Regions from separate parts of the Sagittula sp. NFXS13 genome, predicted to be linked through region 1. Evidence: riboswitches for the same ligand, from Rfam matches in the RefSeq annotation. Region 1 holds a riboswitch; each other region holds the start of a gene.

Evidence for each region. Region 1 has a riboswitch for thiamine pyrophosphate ahead of thiM (hydroxyethylthiazole kinase). Riboswitches for the same ligand answer to the same signal wherever they lie in the genome.
Region 2: linked by a shared signal. The riboswitch ahead of J4E08_RS02050 (YkoF family thiamine/hydroxymethylpyrimidine-binding protein) and the one ahead of thiM (hydroxyethylthiazole kinase) in region 1 are both predicted to bind thiamine pyrophosphate.
Region 3: linked by a shared signal. The riboswitch ahead of thiB (thiamine ABC transporter substrate binding subunit) and the one ahead of thiM (hydroxyethylthiazole kinase) in region 1 are both predicted to bind thiamine pyrophosphate.

What each region holds. Positions count from the first base shown of each region.
Region 1 is NZ_JAGEMH010000005.1:118,716-121,984, forward strand. Features, by position in the region: gene thiE (thiamine phosphate synthase) at 1-298, opposite strand, end outside; gene thiM (hydroxyethylthiazole kinase) at 295-1,083, opposite strand; TPP riboswitch at 1,129-1,225, opposite strand; gene J4E08_RS12725 (hypothetical protein) at 1,459-1,701, opposite strand; gene J4E08_RS12730 (MFS transporter) at 1,827-3,056, shown strand.
Region 2 is NZ_JAGEMH010000001.1:428,696-431,964, reverse strand. Features, by position in the region: gene J4E08_RS02060 (ABC transporter ATP-binding protein) at 1-347, opposite strand, end outside; gene J4E08_RS02055 (hypothetical protein) at 344-943, opposite strand; TPP riboswitch at 1,501-1,606, shown strand; gene J4E08_RS02050 (YkoF family thiamine/hydroxymethylpyrimidine-binding protein) at 1,599-2,210, shown strand; gene J4E08_RS02045 (ABC transporter permease) at 2,256-3,017, shown strand; gene J4E08_RS02040 (ABC transporter ATP-binding protein) at 3,010-3,269, shown strand, end outside.
Region 3 is NZ_JAGEMH010000002.1:504,984-508,252, forward strand. Features, by position in the region: gene aroC (chorismate synthase) at 1-1,059, opposite strand, end outside; TPP riboswitch at 1,151-1,261, shown strand; gene thiB (thiamine ABC transporter substrate binding subunit) at 1,297-2,274, shown strand; gene J4E08_RS06805 (thiamine/thiamine pyrophosphate ABC transporter permease ThiP) at 2,250-3,269, shown strand, end outside.

The sequences.
Region 1 (3,269 bases):
TGGCCTCTGGCCCAATGCGGGCGCGGGCGGCACGTGGATCGCCATCGGACTGGCCAATGTGCAGACCTGCTGCGCCAATGGCGCGCGCGATCTCTGTCCGGTCATTTACGATCAGTTTCGCGCCAAGCGGTGACAGCCGGTCCATCATCTGGCACGCCAGATCGGCAAAGGCCGCATCGGCAAGGGTCTTGTGCCGCAACTGCACCCAAAGCGCACCGCCGCGCGCCGCCTGCTCGGCCTGCTCCAGCAGGGTCCAGGGTGCCTCGGCATCAGTGACAAAGCAAAGGGACGGGATCATGTCGTGCTGATCCGTGCGGCTGCGTCCAGATCCGGCCCTGTCATGGCGTAGAGCGCATCCAGAAAGGCAGGCTGGAAACTGCCGGGTCCATGTGCGGTTTTGGCAGCGATCTCTCCGGCGAGACCGTAGTAGGCCAGCGCCGCGACCGTGCTGTCAAAGATCGACCCGGAGGTGATGAACGCCCCCACCACGCCTGTCAGCGCACAGCCCAATGCGGTGACGCGTGTCATGATCGGGTCGCCATTGGCCACTCTGGCGGTGCGCGTCCCGTCCGTGACAAAGTCGATGGCCCCGGTGACCGCCACAACGCCGCCGGTCTTTGTCGCAAGGGCGTGCGCGGCCTGTTCGGCGGCCTCGACCCCATCAGCGGCATCCGCGCCCCGTCCGCGCGTGTCAGCGCCCGCCAGCGCGAGGATCTCTGAGGCATTGCCCCGGATCACTGTCGGCTTCAACGCGAGCAGCCGCTGGCCAAGCGCACGGCGCATTCCCGTCGCGCCAACGGCCACCGGGTCGAGCACCCAGGGCGTGCCATGATCCTGCGCCGCGCGCGCCGCCAGGACCATGCACTCCGCCCATTCCGCATCGAGCGTGCCAATGTTCACGGTCAAGCCCTGCGCAAGGCCCGCGAACTCACTGGCTTCTTCTTTGGCATGGACCATGGCGGGTGAGGCGCCCGCCGCCAACATGACATTGGCGGCGATGTTCATGGCGACATAATTGGTGATGTTCTGGATCAGCGGCGCCGTGGTGCGCATCGCCAAAAGGGAACGGGAGGGATCGGTCATCGCATCTCTTTCCTATTGGGCGGAGATGCAGAGAGGACCGCACAAGGCGACCGTCATACAACTTCCTCCGCCGGTATGAGCCGGTTCAGGTTCAAAGGGTGCTTCTCAACCCGGCGGATGCCGGATGCCCCTGTTGTGCGCTTTGGATTGCACATGTCTTTTGGAATGTCGATAGGCACGTCTCGCAGGGACCACCGGGGCGCGGGCTGTTGGCTGACCTTCGGTCGTTTTACCGCGATCGTCGTGCGCAGTTTTTTCGAGGGTAAGCGCGGGCAGGGGCGTCCCTCGCAATCGTCAACGGGACGGAGGGCCGTCTGGCGGTCGAGCGCGGAAGGCAGTGTCACGTTTCGGGCTGTCGGCCGGTGCGTCCCGGCATCAAAGATGCTGAAACCCTGAACGGAACGGACCATCGGGCACGAGGGAAAGCATTGCACCAAAGTCGTTCTTTGTGCTTTTCGAGCGCTGCACGATCATGGTTGCAACGACATTGAAAGACGCGGGGCTGTCCCCGCCGGGGGGGGCTTCGGCCTGTTCATGCGGGTGGTTGAGTTCGGACCTTGGGGGCATCATGATGAACGGGGCCAATGTGGCGGCTTTGACCTCGCGGCCTCCACACATTGAGGCTTGTCGAGCCGGTGCAAAAGCCCGACATGCTGGCGGGCACACCATGGGCCCCGACGACCATCGGCGGGGGCATTCTGCCCTGCGTCCGACCCGGGCAAGCATATCTGGAGGGAATGCCAATGACTGACGCTTCGGTGATGCCGCACGCCACGGGGCGCTGGCGGATGCTGGCGATCATTTGCGTCGGCGTTGTCGGTGTGCTTGCGACCTGGTTCTCGGCGACGGCCATCGTGCCCGAGCTGATCCGTGTCTGGCAGCTTTCTCCGGGGCAGGCGGCGTGGCTGACAAATGCCGTGCAATTGGGGTTTGTCGTGGGCGCCGTGGGCGCGTCTCTCGTCAACCTGCCCGACATCCTGCCCATGCACCGCCTGATGACCGGTGCGGCGCTTCTGGCGGCGTCGTCGAATGCTGCGCTGCTAGTGGTCGGCCCGGACACCGCGGTGATTGCCCGTTTCGTGACGGGCGTTGCGCTTGCCGGGGTCTATCCGCCGGCGCTCAAGCTCATGGCGACCTGGTTCGTAAAGGGCAGGGGCCTCGCGCTCGGGTTTCTGATCGGGGCGCTGACCTTCGGCTCCTCCATGCCCCATCTTGTGCGTGCAGTGGCCGATGGCGTCGATTGGCATTCGGTGGTCTGGGCCACTTCGGCCTCTGCCCTGGGTGGCGCGTTGATATTTGGCCTCTTTGTACGTGAGGGACCAAATCCATTTGGCAGAGCCACCTTCAACCCGCGCCAGTCCCTTACCGTCTTTACCGATCGGCCACTTCTGCTCGCCAACATCGGCTACTTTGGCCATATGTGGGAGCTTTACGCCATGTGGGCCTGGTTTCTCGCCTTTGCCGCCGCGGCAGAAGCGGGGGTGCACCCGTTCCCCTTCGGCTCTCCTTCGATGCTGAGCTTCGTTGTGGTCGCATCCGGGGTGATCGGGTGCCTTGCCGGGGGCTGGCTTTCGGATCGGATCGGGCGCTGCCTGACCTGCGCGGGCATGATGATCGTGTCGGGTGCCTGCGCGATGCTGATCGGTGTCTTCTTCGACGGGCCGCCACTTCTGCTTGCGCTGCTGGCGCTCCTGTGGGGCGTGACAGTCATCGGCGACAGTGCACAGTTCTCGGCAGCCGTGACAGAACTCGCCGACAGTGCCTTCGTTGGCACAGCGCTCGCACTCCAGATGGGGATCGGCTTTGGCCTGACGGTCGTTTCGATCTGGGCGCTGCCCATCTTTGCACAGTGGATCGGCGGATGGCAGTGGGCCTTTTTGTTCCTGGTGCCGGGACCGGTCGTTGGCACGTGGGCAATGCTCTCCCTTCGGGGCCGCCCCGAGGCACAGAAACTCGCGGGGGGCGCGCGCTAGGCAGGACTTTCGTGCGCGGGCTGAAGAGGCGGCAGAAAGTGTCTGGCTCAGGCTGCGGCGTCGGCAAAGGGCAAGGTTTTGTCGCGCTCCCAACCGCTTGGCGTTGAAAATCATCACCGTGTGTGGGTGCCTTTTCCGGTCCTTTGTTTGGGGGGCATTGCTGTTGGAAAACCAAAACAAAGGTGAAGCAGACCCACCTCAATCCGGCACACT
Region 2 (3,269 bases), on a different contig from region 1:
TCGCGATCGAGCGTCAGGCCAAGGCCGACGCGATAAGGGTACAGGATATTCTCGAAGGCGTTCAGGTAATCGACCAGCGCGAAGGTCTGGAAGATGAAGCCGATCTGCGCCGCGCGAAACCGCCTGCGCCCGCCGTCATCCAGCGCGGTCAGATCTTGGTCCGCCACCTTCAAGGCGCCGGTGTCCGGCTGTGCGAGCCCGGCAACAAGGTTCAGCAGCGTGGTCTTGCCCGTGCCGCTGGGTCCGATGATGCCGACGTGCTCGCCCTTGGCGACGTCGAGCGCAGGCACGTTCAGAGCAAACCCGGCGCGCGGGTAGGCAAAGGTCAGGTCGCGTGCGTGGATCAACTCTCCTGCTCCGGTGGGTCGACCGGGGAGGTGTTGCCCGGCGCATCGGCGTTGCGCTCCAGCGTGCCAGCATCCGTGCGGTCCACGTCCGTCAGATCGAAGCCCGCGATCTTCCAGCGCCCATCCGCCACGGCGAACCGCAGATCCGCTGCGTAGGCGTTGCCGCGCATGTGCATGTGTTCGGCGTGACCCACGACCCCCAGCACCCGCCAGCGGGCCGAGATGTTCACTGTCTCGCCGGACGGTCGCGCGCTCATCCCCAACAGCGACACTTCGTGGATTTCCTGATCGGGGTTCAGGCCGCCCCCGGCCATTGCGCCCACCCGTTCGAGGTAGAGCTGCTCCAGCGCGTCCCCCGTGGCGACCTCGGCCAGCTTGTCGTAGATCGCGGCTTCCTCCGTCTCTCCGAAGGCGGTGTAGACATCGGCGAGGATGCCCGGCAGCAGCAGCGGGCTGTTCTGCGAGAATTCCTGCCGAGACATGGAGTCGGAACTGCTTACGTCGGACGTGCTGGACACAAGATAGGGCCAGGCCCCGACGCCCAGCCCGGTCAGAACCAACGCCCCCGCGATGGTGTTTCGAATGATGTCGCGCATGAGCCCTCTTCCCGTCCCGTCAGAGTGTAGAGCCCATGGGATCATGCGCAAGGTGTCTCCAACGCGCGGGCTTGGTCTGGGGTTGCAGAAAGACCGCCAAGCCGGATCGTGCCACACGCCCGGCAAACCGGTTTCGTTCTGTCGGCGGGGCGCGGTCAATCGTAGGGGCTGCCTTTTCCACGTCATGCGCGTTTGCATTGCTTTGCTCAGGTCGCCCTGCCCCCACACATCGCATGGGATGGTCCAAAGACCGCTTTCAAGGCTGTCCGGCCATTGTCTCCTGTTGGTTTGGGTGATGGGAACGGTCTTGCGGCCAGCACACGACCGGAAATCCGCGCGCCGTTCCGCCAGAAAGATTCGCGCACCCGGGCGAGAAAGCCCACCTCAGAGACGGCACCGACCGCGGCTCGCTTCAGTGACCCAATGTGTGGCCGCTTGCAGACCAACGCATGGCGAGCATGGCTGAGATTGTCTTCGTTCCGCGCGAGCAGGCAGGCGTTTCAAACTGATGTAAAGACACTCGCTTGACATCAAATGGCGGTTGAACAATGGTGCGCGCATATAACCGGGGGTGCTCCGAGCGGAGCTGAGATGCGCGACATGCGTGAACCCTTCACAGCTGATCTGGATAATGCCAGCGGAGCGAGGTGCTACCATGTTCATAGGCGCGCAAGTGTCACTTTATCCGATGACATCCGATTTCGTGGACGTCATCACCACCGGGCTGGACGCCCTGTCCCCCTATAAATCCGACCTGAGGATCGAGACCGACGACATGTCGACGCTCATGGTCGGCGCACCCGGACCGCTGTTCGACGCGATCCGGGACCTGTTTTCCGCCGCAGCCAAGCGGCCCGAACATGTGACCATGCACGTGACCCTGTCGCGCGGTTGCCCCGGTGAGCCGGATGACCCGAATTGCCGGTGCGACACGCTTGCGCGCGCGCAGGACCAGTCCTTGGCCGAGCGGCAGACACTGGCGGCGCACGCCGTCAAGGACGCGCCCGATATGGGTGTCGGGATAGATGTGCAATTCTCGCTCTATGTCATGGGCGCGGGTGGCCATATGGACGAAATCTATGGCTGCATCGACTTCCTGAAGGACAGCGGCACGTTCCTGCGGTCCAAGAATTTCTGCACGCGGTTGCGCGGTGATGCGGGCGCGGTCTTCGAAACGCTGCGCCAGGCCTTTCTGCGGTTCGGCCCGGCGGAAGGCCATGTGACCATCGACCTGACAGCCTCGGCCAACAGCCCCAGCCTCGGCTGAGCGGGCTGCCACACGCGGGCATCATGCGCCCGCGACAGGCTTGTCATGAAGTATCTTGGTCAGATCCTACCGGCCCTCGTGGTCATCTGCGTCTTTCTTGGCGGCTGGGAAGGCTATGTCGCGCTGACGGATGCCTCGTCGCTTGTGTTGCCCGCCCCGAGCGACGTCGTGAATGGGCTGTTGGTCGAGCGGTCCGCGATCGCGCGGCACGCGGCGGCCACATTGGGTGTCGCGGGCGTGGGCTTTGCCCTGTCGGTGCTGTTCGCTTTCGCCGTCTCCATCGTGCTTCACTTCTCGGGCTGGCTGCGCCGGGGGCTGCTGCCGCTTCTGGTCGCCAGCCAGACCGTGCCGATCGTCGCCCTTGCCCCGCTGATGGTGCTTTGGTTCGGCTTCGGCCTGCTGCCCAAGGTGCTGCTGGTGATCCTTGTCACCTTCTTTCCGATGGTGGTCAGCCTTGTCGCCGGCTACGCGAGCCTGCCGCGTCCGTTTCGCGATCAGCTGGTCTCCATGGGTGCGACACCGTGGACAGTCTATCGCCGGGCCACGCTGCCCTCGGCACGGGGGCATTTCTTTTCCGGGCTCAGGATTTCGGCGACCTATGCCATCGTTGCCACGATCTTTGCCGAATATGCCGGCGCGCGGCAGGGGCTCGGCATCTACATCCTGTCGGCAAAGAACAATTTCCGGGCGGATCTTGTGCTGTCGGCGGTGTTGGTGTCGGCCTGTCTCACGCTTGCGCTTCTGGCGATCATCCACGGGATCGAACGGGCCACGGGCCGCCGGTACCGGAGGAACGCGCATGCTTGAACTGCAAGGTCTTACGGTGTGTGCCGGGTCAGAACCGCTGGTCGAGGATGTGTCGCTCGACCTTGTCGAGGGCAGCCTGACGTGTCTGATCGGCCCATCAGGCTGCGGCAAGAGTTCGGTGATCAAATGGCTTGCCGGCGTTCTGGCGCCGGAATTGCAAACCAAAGGTGACCTGCATCTGGACGGCCAGACCGTCGAGATGCCGCATGACGCCATCGCATATCAGCCGCAGCAGGACACGCTTTTCCCGTG
Region 3 (3,269 bases), on a different contig from region 1:
CAAGAGGTGATCCAGAAGAACGCAGGCCATCATGGCTTCGCCCACTGGGACAGCACGAATACCGACACAGGGATCGTGGCGACCTTTGGTAATTATTTCGGTGGCCTGGCCTGTCTTGGTAATCGTCTGCCGAGGCCGCAGAATCGAGGAAGTCGGCTTTACCGCAAAGCGTACAACTACATCCTGTCCGGTGGAAATACCGCCAAGAACGCCCCCCGCATGGTTCGATGAGTACACCGGCTGGCCATCATTCCCGAGGAAAATTTCGTCAGCGTTATCTTCGCCCGTTAACTCTGCTGCAGCCATGCCTTCGCCAATCTCAACGCCTTTGACCGCGTTGATCGACATCATCGCTGCTGCGAGGTCCGTGTCGAGCTTGCCATATATTGGCGCGCCGAGGCCCGCTGGTACGCCGCGTGCGACCACTTCGACAACAGCGCCAACTGAGTTGCCTGACTTGCGCAGGTCATCAAGGTAGCCGGCCCAAACTTCGGCGGAGACTGCATCCGGCGTCCAGAATGGGTTCTCTGAAATCTCGTCCCAGTCGAACCGGTTTCGGTCGATTTTGTGAGGCCCGATTTGGGTCATGTACCCAGTAATCTCGACCCCAGGCATCAAGGTGTTCAAGGCTGCCCGAGCGATCCCTCCAGCAGCGACCCGTGCGGCGGTTTCCCGTGCCGAAGACCGACCGCCGCCGCGATAATCCCTGACGCCATATTTCTGAAAATAGGTGATATCGGCGTGACCTGGGCGGAACTTCTCCGCGATATCGCCGTAATCCTTGGACCTTTGATCTGTATTCTCAATCATCAGCTGAACCGACGTGCCGGTGGTCTGGCCTTCAAAGACGCCCGAGAGGATTTTCACGGCGTCCGGCTCTCGCCGTTGCGTGGTGTATTTGTTCTGGCCCGGCTTGCGCTTGTCCAACCAATTTTGAAGCATCGCCTCGTCGACATTGATCCCCGGCGGCACGCCATCGACGGTCGCGCCAAGCGCGGGACCGTGGCTTTCGCCCCAAGTTGTGACGCGGAACAAGTGGCCGAAGGTGTTGAGGCTCATGGTCAGTCTCCTTTGCGCCGTGGTCTAGGGCACGGGCTTGCGCCGCTCAAGTGGTTTCGCCTTGCGCCCTGCGGGGTGTGGCCATAGCTTGTGCCCTACCTCGGGGTGGCGGAACAGGATCCGTCTGAGATTTGCGCAATCGCATCAACCCGTTGAACCTGAACCGGTTAACACCGGCGGAGGGAAGGTATCGGGACACCCGGATCTTGCCCTTTCGCCGCAGATTTGGAGATGTCCATGAAGACCTTCACATTTGCAGCGGGACTTTTGCTGGCCACCAGTGCGGTGGCGCAGGAAAACGTACTGACTGTTTACGCTCCTGACTATTTTACCTCCGAATGGGGGCCGGGTCCAAAAATCGAAGAGCTGTTCGAGGCGCAATGTGAGTGTGACCTACAGTTCAAACCCGGCGAATTGCTGCCGCGCCTGCTGCTGGAAGGTGATCGCACCGAGGCTGATGTGGTCATCGGTCTGAACACTGACGTGACCAAGAAGGCGCGCGAAAGCGGGCTGTTCGCGGAGCACGGCGTCGATCTCTCCAGCTTGACGTTGCCGATTGACTGGACCGATGCCACATTCTTGCCGTTTAACTATGGGCACACTGCTTTCGTCTACGACACGACGAAGATGGAAGCGCCAGCGTCCTTCGATGCCTTGCTGAATGCCGACGACGACCTGAGGTTGGTGATCCAAGATCCGCGCACTTCGGTTTCCGGTCTTGCGCTGGTCCTGTGGGTACAGGCAGTTTACGGTGACCAAGCGCAAGCCGCGTGGGCGAAGCTCGCCCCGAAAATCGTCACAGTGACAAAGGGTTGGTCTGAAAGCTACGGGATGTTCACGGACGGCGAGGCCGATATGGTCCTCTCCTATACGACCTCACCCGCCTATCACATCATCGCCGAAGGGGATGAGACCAAGAAGGCGGCTATTTTCCCCGAAGGTCACTATTTCATGGTAGAACTCGCGGCAAAAGTTGCCGGAACGGACCAGCCGGAACTGGCGCAGGACTTCATGGATTTCATCCTTGGCGAGGATTTCCAGTCGATGATTGCCACGGGCAACTGGTCGATCCCGGCGGCGCTTGATCAAAGTGCTTGGCCCGAGGGTTTCCAAAAGCTCGACCTGCCGGAAAGCGTGTTGTTTTACAACGAAACCGAGGCAGCGGCCCTGCGGGATGAGGCTATCGAAGCATGGCGCGCAGCCCTTTCGCAATAACCGCCGCGCTGACTTTGGCGGCGTTGACGCTGGGGCCCGTCGCCGTGGTTTTGATCCGGGCGGGGGGCCTGTCAGCGCTTGCGCCCGGTGATTGGCTGGCGCTGCGGTTTACAGTCTGGCAGGCCCTCCTGTCAGCTGTATTCAGCGTGGCTTTGGCCGTTCCGGTGGCGCGCGCGCTGGTGCGTCAACGCTTTCCCGGTCGTGCCGCGTTGGTAACCCTGATGGGCGCTCCATTCATTTTGCCAGTGATCGTCGCCGTCATGGGATTGATCGCCGTGTTTGGCCGTGCCGGGCTGGTGAACGACGTCCTTGGGGGGCTCGGTCTTCCGCTTGTGGACATTTACGGGCTTCACGGGGTTCTGCTGGCTCACGTCTTTTTCAACCTTCCTTTGGCAGTGCGCATGCTGCTCACCGGGTGGCAAGCGGTTCCTGGGGAGCGGTTGCGTCTTGCGACATCGCTGGGCCTGAGCCGCGCAGCCTTGTGGCGGGTGATTGACGGGCCGGTGATCCTGCGCGTTGCGCCGGGCGCGCTTGTGGTCATTTTTGTGATTTGCCTGACGAGTTTTGCCGTGGCTTTGACATTGGGCGGAGGGCCAAGGGCAACCACCGTTGAACTGGCGATTTACCAAGCCATGCGGTTCGACTTTGATCTTGGCCGAGCTGCCACGCTGGGTCTGATCCAATTGGCGCTTGGGCTCGGCGCGGGAATACTGGCGTTGAAAGTGACGCAGACAGATGGGTTTGGTCTGGGCCGTGACCGTGCGTTGGTTCGTCGCGATGGTGCGGGATGGCGGCGTTGGACGGATGGAATGTGGATTGCGCTCGCGGGCTTGTTTTTGCTCGTGCCGCTTGGCGCTGTGGTCCTGAGAGGCCTGCAAGGACTGATGTTGCTACGCGTGGACACTATCGTTGCCGCGGGGCATTCGGTGGCGGTGGCCGGCGCGTCGACGGTTTTATGCATGATCTGGGCCGTGGCGCTGGCCAACCGGCGAGGG